Regions from separate parts of the Mycolicibacterium fallax genome, predicted to be linked through region 3. Evidence: predicted binding sites of a transcription regulator. Region 3 holds the regulator's gene; each other region holds the start of a gene.
The links. The regulator LexA, encoded in region 3, represses DNA repair genes until DNA is damaged. The targets are predictions, from matches to a motif close to CGAACANNTGTTCG.
Positions count from the first base shown of each region.

Region 1 (7,679 bases), 380 kb from region 3:
GCATCATCACGGTGGCGCCGGGGCTGCGGGTTTTGCGGGTGGGTGGTCGTGGTGGTGGGGCTGGTGCGGTGGTGGTGTTCCAGTCGGGGAACAGGAGGTGGCTCAGTGGTTTTTGGGTGTAGCTGTGGCCGGTGGGGGTGGTGATGGTGAGGGTGCCGTCGGGGGTCATGGTGTCGGTCCAGCCGGGCCAGAAGGTTCTGAGTAGGTGGTGCAGTCGGCAGCGGGGTCCGAGGTTGGCGGGGTGGGTGGGTCCGCCGTTGTTGCGGGCGATGATGTGGTCGAGGTCGCAGTCGGTGGCGGGGCGGTCGCAGCCGGGGTGGCGGCAGGTGATGTCGCGGGAGCGGATGAACTCGTCGAGTCGGGCGGAGGGCCGGTAGCGGGGTTCGGCGGGGCCGGTGGGGGTGGTGACGGTGCGGATGCGGGCGCCGTGGGCGATGAGGTCGGCCAGCAGTGGGGCGGGAATGGTGGCTCCGGAGCGGCCCGGGACGATGCCCGAGGGTGCGGGGGTGCCGGGCTCGGGGCGCAGTTCGGTGCTGTTGTTCCCGCGGGTGGTGCGGGGGTTTTTGCCGGTGCCGTGGATGGAGGTGCGGGCGGCTCGGGCCAGTGCGGTGGGGGTGGCGGTGGCGGTGTCTGTGATCGTCTATAGGTAGTCCGTTTCGGCGGGGTTTTCCTGCCAGCTGCGCGGCTGGTTTCCTGCCATTTCAGCGGTAAGAATCCGGCCAGTCGGTGCTGCGGTGGTGTGTCCCTTCGTAGGTTCTCTCGCGGTGCTGCTGCGGTTGTGCAGCGGCTCGTGGAAGGGGAGAACCGGAAAGCAGATGACGATAGCTATGACGATGCAAGAACAGATCCGGAAGCTCGACGCTGCCGGTGTTTCGGCCCGCCAGATCGCCAAGGATCTGGGGATCTCCCGCGACTCGGTCGCGAAATACATTGCCGTGCAGGATTTCTCACCGAAGCCGCCGGTGATTCATCGGCGTCCGGGTGCTTCGGTGCTGACCGGGTTCACGTCGGTGATCGATGAGTGGCTGGCCGAGGATGAGGGTCGGCCCCGCAAGCAGCGCCACACTGCCCAGCGGGTCTGTGACCGGCTGGTCGCCGAACACGGGTATGGGGGGTCGTATTCGGCGGTGCAGCGCTATGTGAAGGCCTACCGGGCCGCGCGCCGCAGCGCGCGGCAGGGTTCTCCGAGTTGGTGTGGCCGCCGGGGGTCGGGCAGGTCGACTTCGGGCAGGCCCAAGCGGTGATCGCCGGGGTGATGCAGGTGCTGCACGTGCTGGTGGTCACCTTCCCGCACTCCAACATGCGCTATGTCCAGGCCTATCCGGGGGAAACTGCTGAGAGCGTGTGCCATGGCCTGCGGGTGATCTTCGAGCACATCGGCGGCGCGGCGCGGGAGCTGATTTTCGACAACGCCGCCGGGGCGGGGCGCCGTCGCGGGGAGAAGGTCGTCGAATCGACGCTGTTTGGGGCGTTCCGCGCGCACTATCGGTGTGCGGCGCGGTACTGCAACCCGTATTCCGGGCATGAGAAGGGCAGTGTGGAGAACGCGGTGGGGTTCTTGCGCCGCAACCTGATGGTCCCCGAACCCCGGGCCGAGAGCTTGTCCGGGCTCAACGCGATGCTGCTGGCCCGCTGCGAGGAGCTCGCCGCCACGGGGCATTACCGCAAGCAGACCCCGATCAGTGAACTGTTTGACGCCGACCGGGCCGCGCTGCTGGCGCTGCCCGGTGTCGGGTTCGACCCGGTGCGCTATGTGGCGCGGCGCACCGACAAGACCGGCAGTCTGCTCGTCGAGGGCCGTTCCTACTGCGCCGGGCCGGCGATGGCCGCCCAGACGGTCACCGTCGGAGTGCGTTTGACCGCATCGAGTTCCTCGATGCCCACGGCCACCGGTGATCTCATTGCCGCGGGCCTACACCAACACCACCGAGACGGTGTTCGACCCGGTGGCACTGTTGCCGCTGCTGGCGGCCAAGCCCGGCACCTGGGGCAACTCCCCGGTCCGCGCCCTGGTCAGCGACCCGGTGCGGGACTGGCTCGACGCCGCCGCCGTCCGGGAGCGCCGTGACATGCTCGCCGCGATCCACGCGGCGGCCGGCCCAGCGGGCTTCGGCAACACCATCATCGCCGCGGAGACCGTCATCGCCACCGGCGCCGCGGAACCAGCCGCGGTCGGCATGCTGGCCCGGCGCATCGCCGCCGGCGCCGAACCCCTGGCCTCGGCCGTGGACCTGAGCGTCTACGACACCCTCGCCATCGCCGAGGCCACAGCACTGGACCAAACCGCGATGGCCGCCGCTGACGCCGGGCAGGTGTCGGCGTGAGCGCGGTCAGCGTCGCCGATGTCGTCGCCGCGGGCCGGCAGGCGTATCTGACCGTGGCGGTGCTGCAGGAATGGGCGACCAAGGCCACCCCGCGCCAGCGTGAGTATCTCCACGGGATGCTGACCGCGGAGAACGACTCCCGGGCCCGTTCCCGGCGGGCCCGGCTGCTGACCGCCGCCCGGCTGCCCGCAGCCAAATCCCTCGACGGCTACGACTGGACCGCCGTCGGGTTCCCCGACGGCTACGGACGCCAGCAGCTCGCCGACCTGGAATTCCTCGACCACGCCCAAGACCTGATCCTCTTCGGCGATGTCGGGACCGGCAAAACGCATCTGGCCACCGCCTTGGCCGCCGAAGCCTGCCAGCGCGGCATCCCGGCCCGCTACTTCACCACCTCCAGCCTGGTGATGACGCTGCGCCGCGCCAAAGACACCGGCCGCCTCGACCGGGAGCTGGCCACCCTCGCCAAAATCCCGCTGCTGGTCCTCGACGAACTCGGCTACCTACCGATCGACCCCGAAGGAGCGCGGCTGCTGTTCCAGGTCATCTCCGAGGCCTACGAAAAACGCAGCCTCATCATCACCACCAACCTTGAATTCTCGAAGTGGGGAACGGTGTTCGGAGACGACAACATGGCCGCGGCGATCATCGACCGCCTCGTGCACCACGGACGGCTCCTACGCTTCCGCGGCGACTCCTACCGCGTCAGCCACGCCCTCATGAAATGACCCCACCCACCGGACCAGGAAAACCAACAGCGATGACCGAACACCCCTACGCCCACCTCGGCGTCCCCGACGCCACCGAACGAGACCGCCTCAACACCGCGATGCTCACCGGCGACGGCGAATCCGACTTCTACGACGGCACCGGCCGCCCCGCGCCCTAGCCCGACAACTTCGACGATTGGAGCCCCGCCACCAGCCCCCACCGACACCGAACCCCCACCAGCCACCCTTCTGACCCACCCCCTCCGACCACAAATCCACAGTGCCGCAACACAATCCGACCATGACCCAGCCCATCGCCCGGGACTATCGCAGTAACGGTGTAAGTGGCCCAACGGCCCTCGGTGTGTCGGGGGCGGAAAGGGTCATGAAATGACCGAGACTGTCGTGGCTGTGGAGCCATCACAGAAATCTGAAGATGAGGCCGCTGCGGCGGCGATCGATGTCCCTGGCAGCCGTGGTGTTGATGAGTTGGAGGTCGCCCGCGAGCTGGTGCGCCAGGCGCGCGAGGCCGGTATGTCGCTGACGGGGCCGGGCGGGTTGCTCAAGGCGATGACCAAAACGGTCATCGAGACGGCCTTGGACGAGGAGCTCTCCGAGCACTTGGGCTATGACCGCCGTGATCCGGCTGGCAAGGGAAGTGGCAATTCGCGCAACGGGTTCCGTTCCAAGACGGTGCTCACTGATTCTTGTGGCAGCGTTGAGATCGACGTCCCCCGGGACCGGGCGGGCACGTTTGAGCCACACATCGTCAAGAAGCGCCAGCGCCGCCTGGCCGATGTCGACGAGGTGATCCTGTCCCTGTATGCCCGCGGGCTCACCACCGGGGAGATCAGCGCCCATTTCGCCGACATCTACGGGGCCGAGGTCTCCAAAGACACCGTCAGCAGGATCACCGACCGGGTCGTGGAGGAGATGACCGCCTGGCACACCCGCCCGCTGGAGCGGGTGTACGCCGCGGTGTTCATCGACGCCCTGCACGTCAAGATTCGTGACGGCCAGGTCGGGCCCCGGCCGGTCTACGCCGCGATCGGGGTCGACCTCAACGGTCGGCGTGACGTGCTGGGGATGTGGGCCGGTGAGGGCGACGGCGAGTCGGCCAAGTACTGGCTGTCGGTGCTCACCGAGCTCAAGAACCGCGGGGTGGCCGACATCTTCTTCCTGGTCTGCGACGGCCTCAAAGGACTACCGCAATCGGTCGGGGCGGCGTTCCCCGACACCGTGGTCCAGACGTGTGTCATCCACCTGATCCGGGGCACGTTCCGCTATGTGGGCCGTCAGCACCGTGATGCGGTCGCCAAGGCCATCAAACCGATCTACACCGCGGTCAACGCCGAGGCCGCCGCAGCGGCCTTGGATGCGTTCGAGGCCGAGTGGGGTAACCGGTATCCAGCCGCAATTCGGTTGTGGCGCAATGCCTGGAGTGAGTTCATCCCGTTCCTGGACTACGACACCGAGATCAGGAAGGTGATCTGCTCGACCAACGCCATCGAATCATTGAACGCCCGCTACCGCCGCGCGATCCGGGCTCGCGGGCACTTTCCCAATGAGCAGGCAGCCCTGAAATGCCTATACTTGGTCACCCGGTCACTGGACCCGACCGGGACCGGCCAGAAGCGATGGACCATGCGCTGGAAACCAGCGCTGAACGCCTTCGCGATCACCTTCGCCGACCGCATGCCGGCCAGCGAAACCACCTAACAAAAGACGCCGCTTACACCGTTAATCGGACAGTCCCCATCGCCCAACCGCAGCGCTCACATGGCCGGAAATCCCAACAACATGGCCGGAAAATTAGCGCTCAAACGGCCGGAAACCTATTGACAAAACACAGGCGGCGTTGGCCAGGATGTGGATGGTGATGTGGGTGGCGGGGTGGGGTCCGGTTTTGGCGGTGCAGTCGGGGTCCTCGCAGGCGCAGATGAGGTGGTCGGTGTGGGCGGCCAGGGCGCCGAGGGCGTCGGCGCGGCGTTGGGCCAGGGTGCGGGGGTCGTCGTCGCAGACGCTTTTGGCCATGGCGGTCAGGGTGGCGTCGAGCAGGGCGGCGTCGGGGGTGGCGAGTCGGCCGTAGAGGGCGGTCAGGCCGTCGCGGTCGGTGCGGGGGTCGCCGATGGTGATGTCGCGGCTGCGGATGGTGGTGCGGGCGCGGCGGACGGCGTCGGGGTCGTGGCGGTCGACGATGGTGTCGATGGCTTGGTCGAGTTTGTAGTTCGACAGTGGGCCCCAGCCGGTGGCGGCGTCGGCGAGGTCGGTGTCGACGTGGGTCAGGGCGGTGGGGTCGTTGATCAGGGCGGTGCGGTGGGCGATGGTGGTGGCGGTGGCTGCGGTGATGTGGCCGCCCAGTAGTAGGGCGCCGATGGCGGGGAGTCGGTCGCGTAGGGCCAGGCCGGTGTCCATCAGGTTCATTGCGCGGCCGTGGTGCGGGGTCAGGGCGGCGGCGATTTCGGCGGCGGCGTTGTCCCAGTCGTCGCAGCCCCAGGAGGGGTGTAGGGCTTGGTCGCAGCGGCGGTGGGCGAATTCGGCCAGGGCGGCCAGGCGCCGGGCTTCTATGGCGGCGGTGATGCGGGTGGCGTCGGTGATGGTGTCGATCAGGGCGGCGTCGTCCAGGGCGGCGAGTTCCCCGGGGTCGTGCACCGTTGATTCGAACATACTGTCTAATCTACGCCCGGTTTGCGACACCCGCCAGGGCAAATCCACCCGTATCGAATAATTGTTCGATAAGATTTTCGGCCGCCTTGGCGGGCCGCCGCTCGAGGCCGGTTAACTCAGCAGGCGGTCCAGCGCGGTGGCGAACTCGGGGGAGTCCGACGCCGGCACCGCCGTGAAGCTGCCTCCGCTGATCTGCGCGACCGACTCCCAGGTCGGGCGGTCCGGATCGTCGCCGACGTTGATGACGTTGATCTGAATCGGCTTGGCCGGGTCGACACTGCTGCGAACCAGCTCCTGCAGGCCCTCGGCGCCCAAGGACTGGTCGGTGTGCGGGCCGGAGGTGATCACCAGCACCGAGTTGACCTGACCGGGCTGGTAGGCGATCCGGGCCTCGTCGAGCACATTGCGCAGCGTGGTGAAGGACACCGCGCCACCGCCGGACGCCGACATCCCGTCCAGCGTGCCGATCAGGGTGTCACGCCGCGGTGCGCCGTCGACCTCGTCGGACAACGGCCCAACCGTCACCGCCGTCGTACTCGAGCCGCCGTCGAACGTCGTCAGACCCACCGACGACGCCGGGGACAACGCGCCCAACCGGGCATTCAACGCGCCCCTGACGGCGCCCAGATCCAGCGAACGGTCCAGCATGATCGAGGTGGTGGCACCGCCGGCCGGCGCGTCGAGGACATTGGCCAGCGTCGCGCGGGCGGCATCGTCGCCCACCGGCACCCGGTTGTCGATCGAGGCCCCGAAGTCCACCACGGTGCTGTCCGGGTTCGGCTGATCCTTGACCCGGAAACCGGCGTTGGCCAGTGCGGACTGACGGTCCGGGGCGGCCAGATAGCGCTCGAACTGGCTGGTGGCGCTCATCTGCTCGCCGGTCAGCCAATCACCCTTGAACTGCACGGCGGGGAAGTCGGCGACGGCGACCGGCCCGGGCGGCAGCCAGCCGGCCAGGCTCGCCCCCGGATCGGACAGGTCGGTCGCACGCTGGAACAGTCGCTGCTCGGTGGTGACGACGGCATGTACCGGCGCCGCCGCGGAATCCGTCGCGTCGAGCAGCGCGTCGAACGCGGTGTCCGCGGACTCGCCTGCCGCCTCCGGTTGCGCGGAGACCAGGGTGCGCACCCCGGCGGCCCCGCCGGCCGGGTCGGCGGCCGAGATCGCCTCGGCGGCCAGGAAGGCGGCATCGCTGTCGCCGATGACCGGCAGGGCCAGCCGCAGCGAACCCCAGCCGGGCAGGCCGAGCCCATCGAGCGAACCGGGGGCGGTCTGCAGGCCGGGCAGCGTCGACCAATTCTGGTCGCCGAGCTTTTCCTTCAGCTCGGGGCGCACCGCCAGCAGCACCGGCGAGCTGGCCAGCGACGTGCTGGAGGCGATCAGCTGCGGGCCGAGCGCGGCCTGCACCCGGGCCACCGACGCGGTACTGCCGGGGATCCACAGCGCGGGCTGGTCGCCCAGGTCGGCCGGCCACTCGCCGACCAAACCGGCGGTGACGGTGCGCGAGTCGGCGGGCAACACCGCGACGGCGGGGCAGTGGTCACCGACCGGGTCGGCCTCGGCGTTGAACTGTTCGGCGAATTCGGCGATCACCCCGGCGATGGCCGGGTCCGCGACGACGGCGACCTTGACGTCGCCCTCCAGGCAATTGCCGGCGGCCACGGTGTTGCGGTCGTCGAGCACCCCGGCGAAGAACCGCCACAGGATGAACACCCCAACCACCGCGACGACGGTGATCAGCGCGACCACCACGCCCCGGCTGACGCCGCGGCGGCCCTGGGTGACGATGCGGTGGCTGCCGGTCAGCTCGCCGTCGCTGCGGTGGCTGCGGGAGGCGACCGGCGCCGCGGCGGCCGCGCGGGTGTACTCGGGGGCCTCCGGGGTGCCGTCGGCGTAGTCGGAGTAGGTGTCGCCGGTGTCGGGGTAATCGGCGTAATCGTCATCGGAGTAGTCGCCGTCGGAGTAGTCATCGGCGTAC
Region 1 covers NZ_AP022603.1:851,744-859,422, forward strand. The annotation lists gene G6N10_RS04040 (hypothetical protein) at 1-205, shown strand, start outside; gene G6N10_RS04045 (hypothetical protein) at 462-650, shown strand; partial or broken gene istA (IS21 family transposase) at 828-2,324, shown strand; gene istB (IS21-like element helper ATPase IstB) at 2,321-3,052, shown strand; gene G6N10_RS20560 (hypothetical protein) at 3,085-3,213, shown strand; gene G6N10_RS04060 (IS256 family transposase) at 3,425-4,753, shown strand; gene G6N10_RS04065 (DUF222 domain-containing protein) at 4,847-5,701, opposite strand; gene G6N10_RS04070 (substrate-binding domain-containing protein) at 5,813-7,679, opposite strand, start outside.
Region 1: a site for LexA is predicted at 5,756-5,769, ahead of G6N10_RS04065 (DUF222 domain-containing protein). Genes of this name have one in related genera too.

Region 2 (7,679 bases), 1.5 Mb from region 3:
CGCTGTTGCGCAACGCCTCGGCGTCCAGGTCGTCGGCCAGCGCGGCCAGGTCGAGTCGCGCGGCGGGGTCGATCGCGCCGGCCACCGCCAGCCCGACGGCCAGGTAGCGGCTCAGCCCGAACTCGTCGGGCACCGGCAGCCGCGGCGCCAGCTCGGCGGCCCGGCCCGCAACCGCGTCGCGCAGCGGTCCCTCCAGCGGCGCGGCGACCACCACCCGGGCACCGCGGCGCACCCCCACCCCGGCGGCGTGCACCAGCGCCGGGTCCGCGGGGTCGTCGCCGGCGAGCACCAGCACGTCCAGCGCGCCGATCCACGGCGGCACCGTCGGGGTCAGCACCATCGGCGCGGCGGCGACCGGGGCCAGCGTCGCGGCCAGCATGGCACCGGCGGTGGCGGCCGGGCCGCGGCCGGCGACCCAGATCAGGCAGCGGGGCTGCTCGGAGCCCAGCCGGGCCAGCGCGCCCTCGTCGAGGGCGGCGGCGACCGCGCGGACCTGCGCGCCGGCCATCGAGGCGCCGCGCAGCAGACCCTCGCGGTCCGCGCCGATCAGCCCGTCGGCGTCATCGAGGTCCAGCCGCTGGCGCACAGCGCTCACGGCGCTCCGGTCTGCGCGTCGATCACCGCACTGACCTGTTCGACGATCCGGGCGACCCCGGCCTCATCGGGGGCCTCGGCGTTCAGCCGCAACAGCGGCTCGGTGTTGGAGCTGCGCAGGTTGAACCAGACGCCGTCGCCGAGGTCGACGGTGACGCCGTCGAGCCGGTCGGTGTCGACGATCTGCGCGGCGAACCGCTCCAGCACGGCGGCCACGCAGGCCGGCGCGTCGGCGACGGTGAAGTTGATCTCGCCGGAGGCGGCGTAGCGCTCGTAGCCGGCGGCCAGCTCCGACAGCGGCCGATCCTGCCCGCCGAGCTCGGCCAGCACATACAGCGCGGCCAGCATGCCGGAGTCCGCGCACCAGAAGTCCCGGAAGTAGTAGTGCGCGGAGTGCTCGCCGCCGAAGATCGCGCCGGTCTCGGCCATCAGCGCCTTGATGTAGGAATGCCCGACCCGGGAGCGCACCGGCGTGCCGCCCCGCTCGGCGACCAGCTCCGGCACCGCCCGGGAGGTGATCAGGTTGTGGATCACCGTGCCGCCGGGCACCCGGGTCAGCTCGCGGGCGGCGACCAGCGCGGTCACCGCCGACGGGGACACCGCCTGGCCGCGCTCGTCGACGACGAAGCACCGGTCGGCGTCGCCGTCGAAGGCCAGGCCGATGTCGGCGCCGGTCTCCACGACGAAGCGCTGCAGGTCCACCAGGTTCGCCGGATCCAGCGGGTTGGCCTCGTGGTTGGGGAAGCTGCCGTCGAGCTCGAAGTACAGCGGCAGCATGGTCAGCGCCTCGATCGGGCCGAGCACCGCCGGGGCGGTGTGCCCGGCCATGCCGTTGCCGGCGTCGACGGCCACCCGCAGCGGACGCAGTCCGGTCACGTCGACCAGGGTGCGCAGGAACGCGCCGTAGTCGGCGAGCACGTCACGGTCGGTGACCGCGCCGGGCGGGCCGTCGTGGCCGGGCACCCCGGCGATGACCTCGTCGCGGATCTCGGCCAGCCCGGTGTCCTGGCCGACCGGTTTGGCGCCGGCCCGGCACAGCTTGATGCCGTTGTAGGCGGCCGGGTTGTGGCTCGCGGTGAACATCGCGCCGGGGCAGTCCAGCAGGCCGGAGGCGAAGTACAGCTGGTCGGTGGAGGCCAGCCCGATCCGCACCACGTCGAGTCCCTGCGCCCGCACCCCGTCGGCGAACGCGGCCGCCAGCGCCGGGGAACTCTCCCGCATGTCGTGGCCGATCACCACCTGGGACGCCTCGCCGCGGACCAGCCGGGCAAACGCGCCGCCGACCTCGGCGACGAACGCCTCGTCGATCTGTTCGCCGACGACGCCGCGGACGTCGTAGGCCTTGATGACACGGTGGACCGCCGCGGCGGGTCGGGACATCGGAAAACTCCTGACGGGACGGGGAATGTCTGCCGTCAGCCTAGTCGGTCGCCGTAGCGCTGTTGCCGCTCCGCGGAGACTAGTCGGCCGGGTCCGGCAAAACCCGCAGGTGCCCGCGGCGCCGACCCATCGTGGTCGGCCGGTTGGCCGGCGGGCTCAGCAGCGAGGCGGTCGCCGGGGCGCCGCCCGGGGAGCCGGCCGGATCGACGAACCCGGCCCGCACCGCGGCACCGCGGGTGTCGCGGCCGCCCTCGCGGACCGCGTCGGCCAGCGCGACCAGGTCGTCCTCGTCGGGATTGGTGGGCAGCGGTCCGGCGTGCCGGACCAGCTCCCAGCCCCGGGGGGCGGTGATCCGGCTGGCGTGGCCGACGCACAGATCCCAGGAGTGCGGCTCACGGATCGTGGCCAGCGGGCCGACGACGGCGGTGGAGTCCGCGTAGACGAAGGTCAGCGTCGCCACGGCATAATGGGGGCACCCCGGCCGGCAGCAGCGACGAGCAACATTCACGGCTGTGAGGCTATCCTGCCGGGTCGGCCACCGGGTACCGGACACGCGGCATCGCGGCCGCTCCGATGTCCAACCGTTACGATCCCAGCGTGGCCAAACCCCGCAGTGCCCGCGCCGCCGCGCGGCACGGACGCGCATTCCGTGGGCCGCTGCTGCCGCCGTCGGTCCCGGGTTGGCGCAGCCGCGCCGAGCGTTTCGACATGGCGGTGCTGGAGGCCTACGAGCCGATCGAACGGCGCTGGCATCAGCGGCTGTCCGAGCTGGATGTGGCGGTCGACGAGATCCCGCGAATCTCCGCGCGCGACCCGGAGAACGTGAACTTCCCGCCCGAGGTGATTGCCGACGGGCCGATCGCGCTGGCCCGGCTGATCCCGGCGGGCGTGGACGTCCGGGGCCAGGCCACCCGGGCACGAATCGTGTTGTTCCGCCGCCCGATTGAACGGCGCGCCAAAGACACCGTGGAATTGGGGGATCTGCTGCACGAGATCCTGGTCGCCCAGGTGGCCACCCATCTTGGAGTCGAACCCTCCGTTATCGACCCCACGATCGGCGACTGACCTCGCAGCGGTTGCCGGCGTGGCCGGCTCGGGTACTGCCGGCTAGATCACGCCGCGTTTGAGCCGACGACGCTCCCGCTCGGACAGTCCGCCCCAGATGCCGAACCGCTCATCGTTGGCCAGCGCGTACTCCAGGCACGCGTCCTTGACCTCGCAGCCCAGGCAGATGCGCTTGGCCTCGCGGGTGGAGCCGCCCTTCTCCGGGAAGAACGCCTCGGGGTCGGTCTGCGCGCACAGCGCGCGCTCCTGCCACTGATCGTCGACAAGTTCCGATCCGGCGTCGAACGCGTCGGTCACCAGGCTCAGGTGCGGCCGAGGCGGCAGGCCCGGCAGCCCCAGCGGAGTCGGAACGATGTCGGCGCGGGAAGTATTTGCCATCGCGCCCAAAAAATGCTCAAAGGACATGTTCCCCCTCCTCATCCTCGTGTCGTGGTTGTCGTCCGCAAGATCGTGCTCATCCACTATTGAACTGGCGCCATTTCATTCGAACATTCGATCGAATTCCGGTCTGCGACACCGGAACCGGTGTGACGTACCGGGAAATGACACTGGTGTGATTAGACACGGGTTAGCTGCCGAGGTCAAGCGATTCGGGCGTCCGCCATAGCATTTTCCGCCGACAATCCGGTGTGTCGAAACACCCGCGTGTCGTGTTAGTAACCACACCGAGACGCCGGTCAACCCCGGCGGCCGGCGACGCCCTAGGCTCGTTCGACGTGAAGGTCACCGTTTTGGTCGGCGGCGTCGGCGGCGCCCGGTTCCTGTTGGGTGTGCAGAAGTTGCTGGGGCTCGGGCAGTTCGCCGGGTCCGGCGCCGACCCCGGCGAGCACCAACTGACCGCCGTGGTCAATATCGGCGACGACGCCTGGATGCACGGGGTGCGGATCTGCCCGGACCTCGACACCTGCATGTACACCCTCGGCGGCGGCATCGACCCGGAACGCGGCTGGGGCCATCGCAACGAAACCTGGCACGCCAAGGAGGAACTGGCCGCCTACGGCATACAACCGGACTGGTTCGGCCTCGGCGACCGCGACCTGGCCACCCACCTGGTGCGCAGCCAGATGCTGCGGGCCGGGTATCCGCTCGGCCAGGTCACCGAGGCGCTGTGCGCGCGCTGGCAGCCCGGCGCCGCCCTGCTGCCGGCCAGCGACGACCGCTGCGAAACCCACGTGGTGATCACCGATCCGGACACCGGGGACCGCCGGGCCATCCACTTCCAGGAGTGGTGGGTGCGCTACCGGGCCCAGATCCCCACGCACAGCTTCGCGTTCGTCGGCGCCGAACAGGCCACCGCGGGCCCCGGGGTCGCCGAGGCGCTGGCCGAGGCCGACGTCGTGTTCCTCGCGCCGTCGAACCCGGTGGTCAGCATCGGGGCGATCCTGGCCGTCCCGGGGATCCGCGGCGCGCTGCGCTCCACCGCCGCACCGGTGATCGGCTACTCCCCCATCATCGCCGGAAAACCGCTGCGCGGGATGGCCGACGAATGCCTGAGTGTGCTCGGCGTGGAATCCAGTTCGCAGGCCGTGGCGCAGCATTACGGTGCGCGTTCGGGTACCGGACTGCTCGACGGCTGGCTGATCAGCGAGGGCGACCGCGCCGAGGTGCCGGGCGTGCAGGTGCGCGCGGTACCGCTTTTGATGACCGATCCGGCGGCCACCGCGCAGATGGTGCGCGCCGGGCTGGACCTGGCCGGGTTGCCGGCGTGACCGTCGTTGAGCACGGCACCGGCGCCGAACTGCAGGTGCTGCCGGTGGCCGGGCTGCCGGAGTTTCGGCCGGGCGACGACCTGGCGGCCGCACTGGCGGCCGCGGCGCCCTGGCTGACCGATGCCGACGTCGTTGTCGTCACCAGCAAGATCGTGTCCAAGTGCGAGGGCCGCATCGTCGCCGCGCCTGCCGACCCCGAGCAGCGGGATGCGTTGCGGCGCAAGCTGATCGACGAGGAGGCGGTGCGGGTGCTGGCCCGCAAGGGCCGCACGCTGATCACCGAGAACTCCTACGGCCTGATCCAGGCCGCCGCCGGGGTGGACGGCTCGAACGTCGACAGCGGCGAATTGGCCCTGCTGCCAACCGATCCCGATGCCAGCGCGGCAGCTCTGCGGTCGCGGCTGCGCGAGCTGCTCGGCATCGAGGTCGCCATCGTCATCACCGACACGATGGGCCGGGCCTGGCGCAACGGGCAGACCGACACCGCGATCGGCGCCGCGGGGCTGCCGGTGCTCTACAACTACTGCGGCGCCGTCGACGAGCACGGCAACGACCTGCTGGTCACCGAGGTGGCCCTCGCCGACGAGATCGCCGCGGCCGCCGACCTGGTCAAGGGCAAGCTCACCGGCATCCCGGTCGCGGTGGTCCGCGGGCTGCGGCTGCCCGACGACGGGTCCACCGGCCGCGACCTGCTGCGCGCAGGCACCGAGGATCTGTTCTGGCTGGGCACCGCCGAGGCGATCGAGCTGGGCCGCCGCCAGGCGGTGCCGCTGCGCCGTTCGGTGCGCCGGTTCGCCGCCGCGCCGGTCGCCCCGGAGCTGATCGAGGCGGCCTGCGCCGACGCGCTGACCGCCCCGGCCCCGCACCACAGCCGGCCGGTCCGGTTCCTCTGGCTGCGCACCCCGGCCCGCCGCGCCGCGGTGCTGGCGGCGTTGACCGAACGCTGGCGCGCCGACCTGCGCGGCGACGGCCGGTCGGCCGAATCGGTGCAGGCCCGGCTGGCCCGCGGGCAGATCCTCTACGACGCGCCGGAGGTGCTGATCCCGTTCCTGGTGCCCGAGGGCGCGCACCACTATCCCGACGCCGCGCGCAACGCCGCCGAGCAGACCATGTTCACCGTCGCCGCGGGCGCGGCCGTGCAGGCCCTGCTGGTGGCGCTGGCCGCCCGCGGGGTGGGCAGCTGCTGGATCGGCTCGACGATCTTCGCCCCCGATGTGGTGCGCGCCGAGTTGGCGCTGCCGCCGGACTGGGCACCGTTGGGCGCCGTCGCCGTCGGATATCCGGAGGATCCCGACGCGCTGACCGAGCCGCGCCCGGTCGGTCCGGCCGGCGACCTGCTGGTCACGCTGTGAGCCTGCACGCCTCGGTGGTCGCGACGCTGACCGACTGGGACGCCCCCGACGACGACCGGGACGCGCTGCGCCAGGCGGTGCTCGGTTTCGTGCTGGCCCGCGCCGACGCCTGCGAGCGGGCCTGCGAGCCCGGGCACATCACCGCCTCGGCGGCGGTGCTCGACCACACCGGGACCCGGGTGCTGCTGACGCTGCATCCGCGGCTGGGCCGCTGGGTGCAGCTCGGCGGGCACTGCGAACCCGAGGACGGCGACATCCGCGCGGCGGCGCTGCGGGAGGCCACCGAGGAGTCCGGCATCGCCGGGCTGCGGCTGCTGCCCGACCTGGCCACCCTGCACGTGCACGCGCTGACCTGCTCGTTGGGCCGCCCGACCCGGCACCTGGATCTGCAGTTCGTCGCCGTCGCGCCGCCGGGCGCCGAGCCCGCCCGCAGCGACGAGTCGCTGGATCTGGGCTGGTGGCCGGTGGACGCGCTGCCGGCCGGCAGCGACGCCGCGCTGACCCGGCTGGTCGCGGTGGCCACCGCGGCGGCGGCGAACTACACGTCGCTGGAGTAGCGGATCCCGCAGTCCGGCAGCACCACGCCCGGCCACACCCGGGCGCCGCGCAGCAGCTCGCAGCGGGCGCCGATGTCGGCGCCGTCGCCGACGATGCCGTCCCGGATCAGCGCCCGCGGCCCGATCTTCGCGCCGTAGCCGACGATCGACCGCTCGATCACCGAACCGGCCTCGACCTTGGCGCCGTCGAAGATCACCGCGCCGTCCAGCCGCACCCCCGGCCCGATCTCGGCGCCGCGGCCGACCACGGTGCCGCCGTAGAGCAGCGCGCCCGGCGCGACCGAGGCCCCGTCGTGCACCAGTGATTCGCCGCGGTGCCCGGCCAGCGCCGGCGACGGCGCGATGCCGCGCACCAGATCCGCCGAGCCGCGCACGAAGTCCTCCGGGGTGCCCATGTCGCGCCAGTAGCTGGCGTCGACGTAGCCGAAGATCGGCACCCCGTCGGCCAGCAGTCGCGGGAACACCTCGCGCTCCACCGACAGTTCGCGCCCGCGCGGCAGCGCCTCGATGACGGCGCGGTTGAACACGTAGCAGCCGGCGTTGATCTGGTCGGTGGGCGGATCCTGGGTCTTCTCCAGGAACGCGGTGACCCGGCCGTCGGCGTCGGTGGGCACCGAGCCGAAGGCGCGCGGGTCGGCCACCCGCACCAGGTGCAGCGTGACGTCGGCGTTCTTCTCGGCGTGGAAGCGCAGCAGCTCGAGCTCGTCGACGCCGGAGAGCACGTCGCCGTTGAACACCGCGACGGTGTCGTGGCGCAGCGCGGGCAGCACGTTGGCGATGCCGCCGCCGGTGCCCAGCGGCTCCGGCTCGAAGACGTAGTCGATCTGCAACCCCAGCTTGGCGCCGTCACCGAACTCGACCTCGAACACCTCGGCCTGGAACGAGGTGCCGAGCACCACGTGCTCGATGCCGGCCGCGGCGATCCGAGACAGCAGGTGGGTCAGGAACGGCAGCCCGGCGGTCGGCAGCATCGGCTTGGGCTTGGACAGCGTCAGCGGACGCAGCCGGGTGCCCTTGCCGCC
Region 2 covers NZ_AP022603.1:2,007,339-2,015,017, forward strand. The annotation lists gene G6N10_RS09495 (TobH protein) at 1-595, opposite strand, end outside; gene G6N10_RS09500 (phosphomannomutase/phosphoglucomutase) at 592-1,974, opposite strand; gene G6N10_RS09505 (DUF3499 domain-containing protein) at 2,054-2,482, opposite strand; gene G6N10_RS09510 (metallopeptidase family protein) at 2,548-3,039, shown strand; gene G6N10_RS09515 (WhiB family transcriptional regulator) at 3,082-3,417, opposite strand; gene cofD (2-phospho-L-lactate transferase) at 3,756-4,748, shown strand; gene G6N10_RS09525 (coenzyme F420-0:L-glutamate ligase) at 4,745-6,100, shown strand; gene G6N10_RS09530 (NUDIX hydrolase) at 6,097-6,657, shown strand; gene manB (mannose-1-phosphate guanylyltransferase ManB) at 6,639-7,679, opposite strand, start outside.
Region 2: a site for LexA is predicted at 3,525-3,538, ahead of cofD (2-phospho-L-lactate transferase). Genes of this name have one in related genera too.

Region 3 (7,679 bases):
CTGGCCGAGCACCTCGGGGTTCGACTGACCGTCGGGCTGGGGTCCATCCCGATGGCGGTGCCGCACACCCGGCCGGTGACCCTGACCGCGCATTCGAACAACCGCGAGCTGATCAGCGAGCACATCCCCTGGGTCGGCGAGGTGCAGGTGCCCGGCAGCGCCGCCAACCTGCTGGAGTACCGGATGGCCCAGCACGGCCACGAAGTGATCGGCTTCACCGCGCACGTGCCGCACTACCTGGCGCAGAGCAACTTCCCGCCGGCGGCGGTCACCCTGCTCGAGCAGGTGTGCGCGGCGGCCGGCCTGGCGTTGCCGATGGCCGAACTGGCCGCCCAGGGTGCGGAGATCACCACCAAGATCGCCGAGCAGGTCGCGGAGAACCCGGAGATCGCTTCGGTGGTGACCGCGCTGGAGAGCCAGTACGACGCGTTCGTCTCCGCCCAGGAAAACCGCTCGCTGCTGGCCCGCGACGAGGACCTGCCCAGCGGCGACGAGTTGGGCGCCCAGTTCGAGCAGTTTCTGGCTCAGCAGTCCGGCGACGAATCGGGCCGGCCGAACGGCCCCGAGGACGGCCCCGGCGCGGCCTGACCCGGGATCGCCGCCGTCGGACTACCCTCGAAGCATGGGCATCGATGTGGCGGTTTTGCGGGTTTTCACCGATGCGGCCGGGAACTTCGGAAATCCGTTGGGCGTGGTCGACGCGGCGGCGGTGCCGCCGGCCGACCGACAGGCACTGGCGACCGAATTGGGTTACAGCGAAACCATTTTCGTGGACCTGCCGGAGCCGGGCGGACCGACCGCGTCGGCCCGGATCTACACCCCGGCCACCGAGATTCCGTTCGCCGGCCATCCCACCGTCGGGCTGGCCTGGTACCTGCGCGATCTGGGCCGCCCGGTGCACACCCTGGCGGTGCCGGCCGGCATCGTTCAGGTCAGCTACGACGGGGGCCCCGATGGGTCGCTGACTATGATCAGTGCACCGGCGGACTGGTCCCCGGAGTTCGCCCTCTACGACCTGGGCGCCGAACGCGCGGTGCTCGACGCCGACCCGGAGGACTACGCCGACGACGCCGGCCACTACCTGTGGGCCTGGATCGACGAGCAGGCCGCGACCGTGCGGTCGCGGGCCTTTGCCCCGGCGCTGGGGATCGCCGAGGATGAGGCCACCGGGTCGGCGGCGGTACGGATGACCGAATACCTGAGCCGGGACCTGACCATCACGCAGGGCAAGGGCTCGCAGCTCTACACCCGCTGGAGTGCGGACGGCTGGGTTCGGCTCGGCGGGCGGGTGGCGCACGACGGGCTGCGCACGGTCTGAGCCGGCTGCTGCGCTGAGCCGGTTACTGCGCCAGCGGCGCGGGCGAATCCCGGTGCCGGCGCAGGTCGGCGATCTCGCGCTCGAAGTCCTCGGCCGACTCGAAGGACCGGTACACCGAGGCGAACCGCAGGTAGGCGACCTCATCGAGTTCGCGCAGCGGGCCCAGAATGGCCAGCCCGACCTCGTGGCTGGGGACCTCGGGGGAACCGGCGGCTCGCACCGCGTCCTCGACCTGCTGGGCCAGCAGGTTCAGTGCATCGGCGTCGACGTGGCGGCCCTGGCAGGCCCGGCGCACGCCCTGGATGACCTTTTCCCGGCTGAACGGCTCGGTGACACCGCTGCGCTTGACGACGGCCAGCACCGCGGTCTCGACGGTGGTGAAGCGACGGCCGCACTCCGGGCAGGACCGGCGACGACGAATGGCCTGGCCTTCGTCGGTCTCGCGGGAATCGACCACCCGGGAGTCGGGATGCCGACAGAACGGGCAGTGCACGTCGGTTCCTTCCCGGCACCGCGTGGGGGCGAACGGCACCGTCTGGAAGCCTACAGGCGCCGGACGCCGCAGGCCGTGCGCCGTCATTGCGGCCACACTCAGGCGATCGGGGCGATCAGGGTCTGCCCGGGCCGCGGCTCGGCGCCGGCCAGCCGGTTGAGGTCGCGGATGCGCTGGGCGACCTGCTCGGTCGAGCGGTTCGGCGCCACCCGGGCGGCCAGCTCGATCAGCGACTCCCCCGGATTGACCTCGACAACGGCCAGCGTCTCGGTGGCCGCGGCCGTCGTCGGGCCGGCCGCCGCCGGATCGTTGGCGGCCGCCCCGAACTGGGCGACCGCGCCCAGCCACACCGTGATCAGCGCGGCCAGCAGGGCCAGGCCGACGGTGGCGGCCGGGGTGACCGGCCGGCGCCGGTGCGAGGCCCGTGACATCAGCACCCCGGTGCCCCGGTGCCGGGTTCCGGCGGTGCGCGGCCGGCGCCGAACGGCGTCGCGGGCTTCGACCCGTACCGGGCGGGCGGTCCGGCGGGCCGGGAAATCGGTGTCGGCGGTGAGCAGGGCGGTCATGGCGGTCCCCTTCCGGGTCGGTGTCTCGATCCTCTGTTCGATACAGTAATCGTTCATCCGTTCGAAACACCAGCGGCTTTCGAACGTGTAATCGAACTGTGTCCGAACATTAGAGCGAGGGTCCGACAGTTCAGGCGGGGGCGCCCTCACCCTCCGGTCGATCGGGCGCACCGTCGGGGCCATCGGCCTCTCGGTCCTTACCCTCCCGGTCCTTACCCTCCCGGTCCTTGCCCTCACCGAGCATCAGGGAGCGCACCAGGGCACGCGGACCGTAGGGCCGCAGCATCGCACTGGCCGGGCGCGGGCGGACCCGCTGCGGCCACCAGAACCACCGCCCGAGCAGCGCGGCCAGCGACGGCGTCATGAAGGACCGGACGATCAGGGTGTCGAACAACAGGCCCAGGGCGATCGTCGAACCGGCCTGCCCGATCGAGCTCAGGTCGCTGGCCACCATCGAGGCCATGGTGAACGCGAACACCAGCCCGGCTGCGGTCACCACCCCGCCGGTGCCGCCCATCGACCGGATGATCCCGGTGTTGAGGCCGGCGCCGATCTCCTCCTTGAATCGCGAGACCAGCAGCAGGTTGTAGTCCGAGCCCACCGCCAACAGGATGATCACCCCGAACACCGGCGCGATCCAGTTCAGCTCCAGGCCCAGGATGTGCTGCCAGAGCAGCACCGACAACCCGAACGCCGCACCCAGCGACAGCAGCACGGTGCCGACGATCACCGCGGCCGCCACCAGCGAGCGGGTGATGACCAGCATCACCACGAAGATCAGCGTCGCCGCGGCCAGCCCGACCAGCAGGATGTCGTAGGTCATGCCGGTCTGGATGTCGTAGTAGCTCGCGGCCGTGCCGGTCATATAGAAGTCGGCGCCGGCCAGCGGGGTGCCCTTGACCGCGGCGTGGGCCGCCTCCAGCACCGGTTTGACCGCCGCGATACCCGCCGGGGTCGCCGGATCGTTCTCGTTGACGATGATGAACCGGGCCGCCTTGCCGTCCGGGGACAGGAACAGTTCCAGGCCACGCTGGAAGTCCGGGTTGTCGAAGGCCTCCGGCGGCAGGTAGAAGAAGTCGTCGTTCTTCGAGGCGTCGAAGGCCTCGCCCATCGCGGTGGCCGTGTCGGTCATCCGGCTCATCTGGGTGACCAGCCCGTTGAAGCTGCTGTGCAGCGTCAGCAGGGTGGCCTGCATGGACTTGGTGACCGCGATGACCGGCGGCAGCTGCGCGGCCAACTGCGGGAACAGCGTCTCGACGTTGGTCATGTTGCCCAGCAGCGCGGTCATGTTCCCACTGAACTTGTCCACGCCGTCGAGCGCCTCGAAGACCGCTCGTCCCGCCGCACAGATCGGGATGTTGACGCAGTTCTGCTCGAAGTAGAAGTAGTTGCGGATCGGCCGGGCGGCATCATCGAAATCGGCGATGTTGTCCCGCATCTCGTCGAGGTTGCCGGTCATCACGGTCATGTTGGCGGTCATGTCCGCCGTGGTGGCACCCATGCTGTTCATCAGCGTCTGCATGCGTTCCATCGGCCCGATCACCGCGCCGAGGTCATCGGCCATCTTCTTCATGTCGGCCATCCGGTCCTTCATGAACTGCAGGTTCTGGGTGATCGGCAGGGCCTGCATGCTGACCTGGAACGGGATCGAGCTGTGCTCGATGGGCGAGCCGAGCGGCCGGGTGATGCCCTGGACCCGGGCCACCCCGTCGGTGCGGAAGAGCGCCTTGGCGATCCGGTCCAGCACGATCATGTCCGCGGGGTTGCGCAGGTCGTGGTCGGCCTCGACCATCAGGATGTCCGGGTTCATCGTGGCGGCGCTGAAATGCCGCTCGGCGGCGGTGTAGCCGATGTTGGACGGCACGTCCTGGGGGATGTAGTAGCGATCGTTGAAGCTGATCTTCATGGTCGGCATGATCAACAGGCCGACCAGGGTGACCAGGATGGCCGACACCGCGACGGGCAGCGGCCAGCGCGCCGCGGCGGTGCCGATCCGCCGCCACCGGCGGGTGTTGGCCGCACCCTTGGGCTCCAGCAGACCGAACCGGGTGGCCACCGTGACGATCGCGGGGGCCGCGGTCAGCGCGCCGGCGATCACCACCAACAGGCCCACCGCCGACGGGATGCCCAGGGTGCTGAAGTAGTCCAGCCGGGCGAAGTGCAGACACATCGTGGCACCGGCGATGGTCAGCCCGGACCCCAGCACAACGTGGTAGGTACCGCGGAACATCGAGTAGTAGGCGGTCTCGGGGTCCTCGCCGTTGCGACGGGCCTCCTGGTAGCGCCCGACCAGGAATATCCCGTAGTCGGTGCCCAGCGCGATCGCCAGCGAGGAGAGCAGCGCGACGACGAACGTCGAGAAGCCCAGCAGCTGATGGTCGCCGAGCAGCGCAACCACGCCGCGCGCGGTGCCCATCGACAGCCCGACCATCGCCAGGATCAGCAACACCGTGGACACCGATCGATAGACCAGTGCCAGCATGATGATGATCACGATGCCGGTGACGCCCATCATGATGAACATCGACTTGTCGGCGGCCTCGTTCATGTCCGTGGTCAGCGCGGCGGGCCCGGTGACGTAGGCCCGGATTCCGGCCGGCGGCGGGTTCGCGTCGACGATGTGGCGGACCGCCTCCACCGAGGCCATCCCCTCGGTGCTGCCCTGGTTGCCCGCGACGTTGATCTGCACGTAGGCGGCCAGGCCGTCGGCGCTCTGGTTGCCCGCGGCGGTGATCAGGTCACCCCACAGGTTCTGCACGTGCTGGACGTGCTGGGTGTCCGCCTCGAGCTTGACCACCAGGTCGTCGTAGTACTCGTGCGCCTGGGTGCCCAGGGGTTCGTCACCCTCCAGCACCACCATCACCATGCTGTCGGAGTCGGACTCCTGGAACACCTCGCCGATTCGCTTGGCGGCGATCACCGACGGCGCGTCGGCCGGCGACATCGACACCGCGTTCTCGCGGGCCACCGGTTCGATCTGCGGCACCAGCAGATTCAGCGCCGCGGTCATCCCAACCCAGATCAGGATGATCGGCACCGCGAAGGCGCGGACAAAACGCATGAATGCGGGGCGGGGGTTACCGCCGTGCTCGCTCATGCCGCCTTCACCAGGCAGAAGGCCTGCGCGGCAGGACCGGTGACGGTCTGCTCGTCCTTGACGGTGCCGTTGACGGTGATCCGGCAGCCCAACTGCCCGACATCACCCTGGGCGACCAGGTTGGCGACGACCGCCGGGATGGTGGTGGAGAAACTGTGCGTCCAGGGCAGGCCGTTGAAAACGGCCTCCTCGGGCTGGGCGTCGGCGTTAAGGTAGCTGACCCGGCCGCTCGCGGATGCCGGCCCAAACAGCTCGTAGGTGACTTCCTTGGGGTTGAACGGCACGATGGTCTCCACAGTCTTGTTGCCGACGGCGAAGATCTCGTCGGATCCGAATTTGCCGCGCAGTTGCAGCACGCCGGTGGTACCGAGCGCCACGGCGATCAGCACGACCAGCGGAATCCACATCCGTTTGATGATCGCGAGCATCACTCACCCCTCCGTCGCGGTTTCCTGACCCGTTATGAATACCATACGGGGTAGGGTATCGACCAACGGCCGCAAGCAATCTCGAACAGATGTTTGATAAACCAGGTCGGGCGGACTATATTCGCAGGTATGGGCGAAAGCAGCGAACCCCGCACCGGTGATCTCGATCCGAATCTGACCGAGCGTCAGCGCCGGATCCTCGAGGTGATCCGCGCCTCGGTGGCCGGCCGCGGCTATCCCCCGAGCATCCGGGAGATCGGCGACGAGGTCGGCCTGACCTCCACCTCGTCGGTCGCCCATCAGCTGCGCGCCCTGGAACGCAAGGGCTATCTGCACCGCGACCCCAACCGGCCCCGCGCGGTCAATGTGCGCAGTGCCGACGGCACGCCGTACGTGCCGCAGACCGAGGTCGCCGGCTCCGATGCGCTGCCGGAACCCACCTACGTTCCGGTGCTGGGCCGGATCGCCGCCGGCGGGCCGATCCTCGCCGAGGAGGCCGTCGAAGAGGTCTTCCCGCTGCCCCGCGAGCTGGTCGGCGAGGGATCGCTGTTCCTGCTCAAGGTGGTCGGCGAATCGATGGTCGACGCGGCCATCTGCGACGGCGACTGGGTGGTGGTGCGTCAGCAGAACGTCGCCGACAACGGCGACATCGTGGCGGCGATGCTCGACGGCGAAGCCACCGTCAAGACCTTCAAACGCACCAGCGGCCAGGTCTGGCTGATGCCGCACAACCCGGCCTTCGACCCGATCCCCGGCAACGACGCGGTGATCCTGGGCAAGGTCGTGACGGTCATCCGCCGGATCTAGGCCCGGCCTCCACCGCGCCGGCTAATCGGCGCGGTGGAAACCGTTGGCCTGAGCGTGCTGCTCGTCGGCGAACCAGATGTCGGCGATCGTCTCGTCGTAGGACAGTCCGCCCGGCACGTGGTAGCTGCCCGAGCGCATGCAGGCCTTGATCGAGAAGCCCGCGGGCGCCTCATGCGGATCCTCCAGCGGCAGGTGGATCGCCGGGTAGGCCGACTCCTCGCCGCCGTGCGGCTCCGGGTCCGGCTCCGGCTGTGCGACCGGACGGGTCAGCGCCTCGGGCTGATAATCGTTGAACAGCCCGTACTTGTCGCCCCAGTCCGGCAGCGGCGGGACCAGCGGTTCGGCGTAGTCCACCGACTCGGTCTGTTCCTCGGCCGGCTCGTAGCGCACCGCGGCGTGCCGGCCCGACGGCGTCTCGTCGTCGAAATCCGCGCCCTCGGCGACAAAGTCGTAGCGGGTCGGCGCGGTGTTGATGACGTCCTGGTTCTCCTCGAGGTCCGCGGTGGTCTCGACCTGGTGGGCGCCGCGGTGGGTGAACAGCTCGTCATGGATGACGACGTCGCCGGCCCGGTAGCCGGAGCCCTCCTCGTAGTCGTCGCCGTAGGTCACCTCGCCGTAGTGCGCGTCACCGTAGTGGGAGTCACCGTAGTGGGAGTCGCCGTAGTGGGAGTCGCCGTAGTGGGAGTCGCCGTAGTCGTCGCCGTAATCGGTGTCGCCATGATCGGCGTCGCCGTGGTCGGACTCATCCTGGCCGCGCTGCCGGCGCTCGGTCGGCTCGGCGGCCGCCGCGGCGCCGGACCGACGCCGGCCGATCAGCCAGACCAGGCCCGAGATCGCCACCAGCACCAGCAGCGGCACCAGCCACCACAGCCAGGACACGTTCCAACCGCTGGAATCGGGCTGCTCGACCGGCGGAGCGGCCGGCACGTTCGGCAGCGGCTGGTTGGGCACCTCGATGCCCTCCAGGGAA
Region 3 covers NZ_AP022603.1:467,010-474,688, reverse strand. The annotation lists gene G6N10_RS02250 (proteasome assembly chaperone family protein) at 1-588, shown strand, start outside; gene G6N10_RS02245 (PhzF family protein) at 623-1,318, shown strand; gene nrdR (transcriptional regulator NrdR) at 1,341-1,811, opposite strand; gene G6N10_RS02235 (LysM peptidoglycan-binding domain-containing protein) at 1,910-2,377, opposite strand; gene G6N10_RS02230 (MMPL/RND family transporter) at 2,508-5,474, opposite strand; gene G6N10_RS02225 (MmpS family transport accessory protein) at 5,471-5,902, opposite strand; gene lexA (transcriptional repressor LexA) at 6,032-6,709, shown strand; gene G6N10_RS02215 (LGFP repeat-containing protein) at 6,731-7,679, opposite strand, start outside.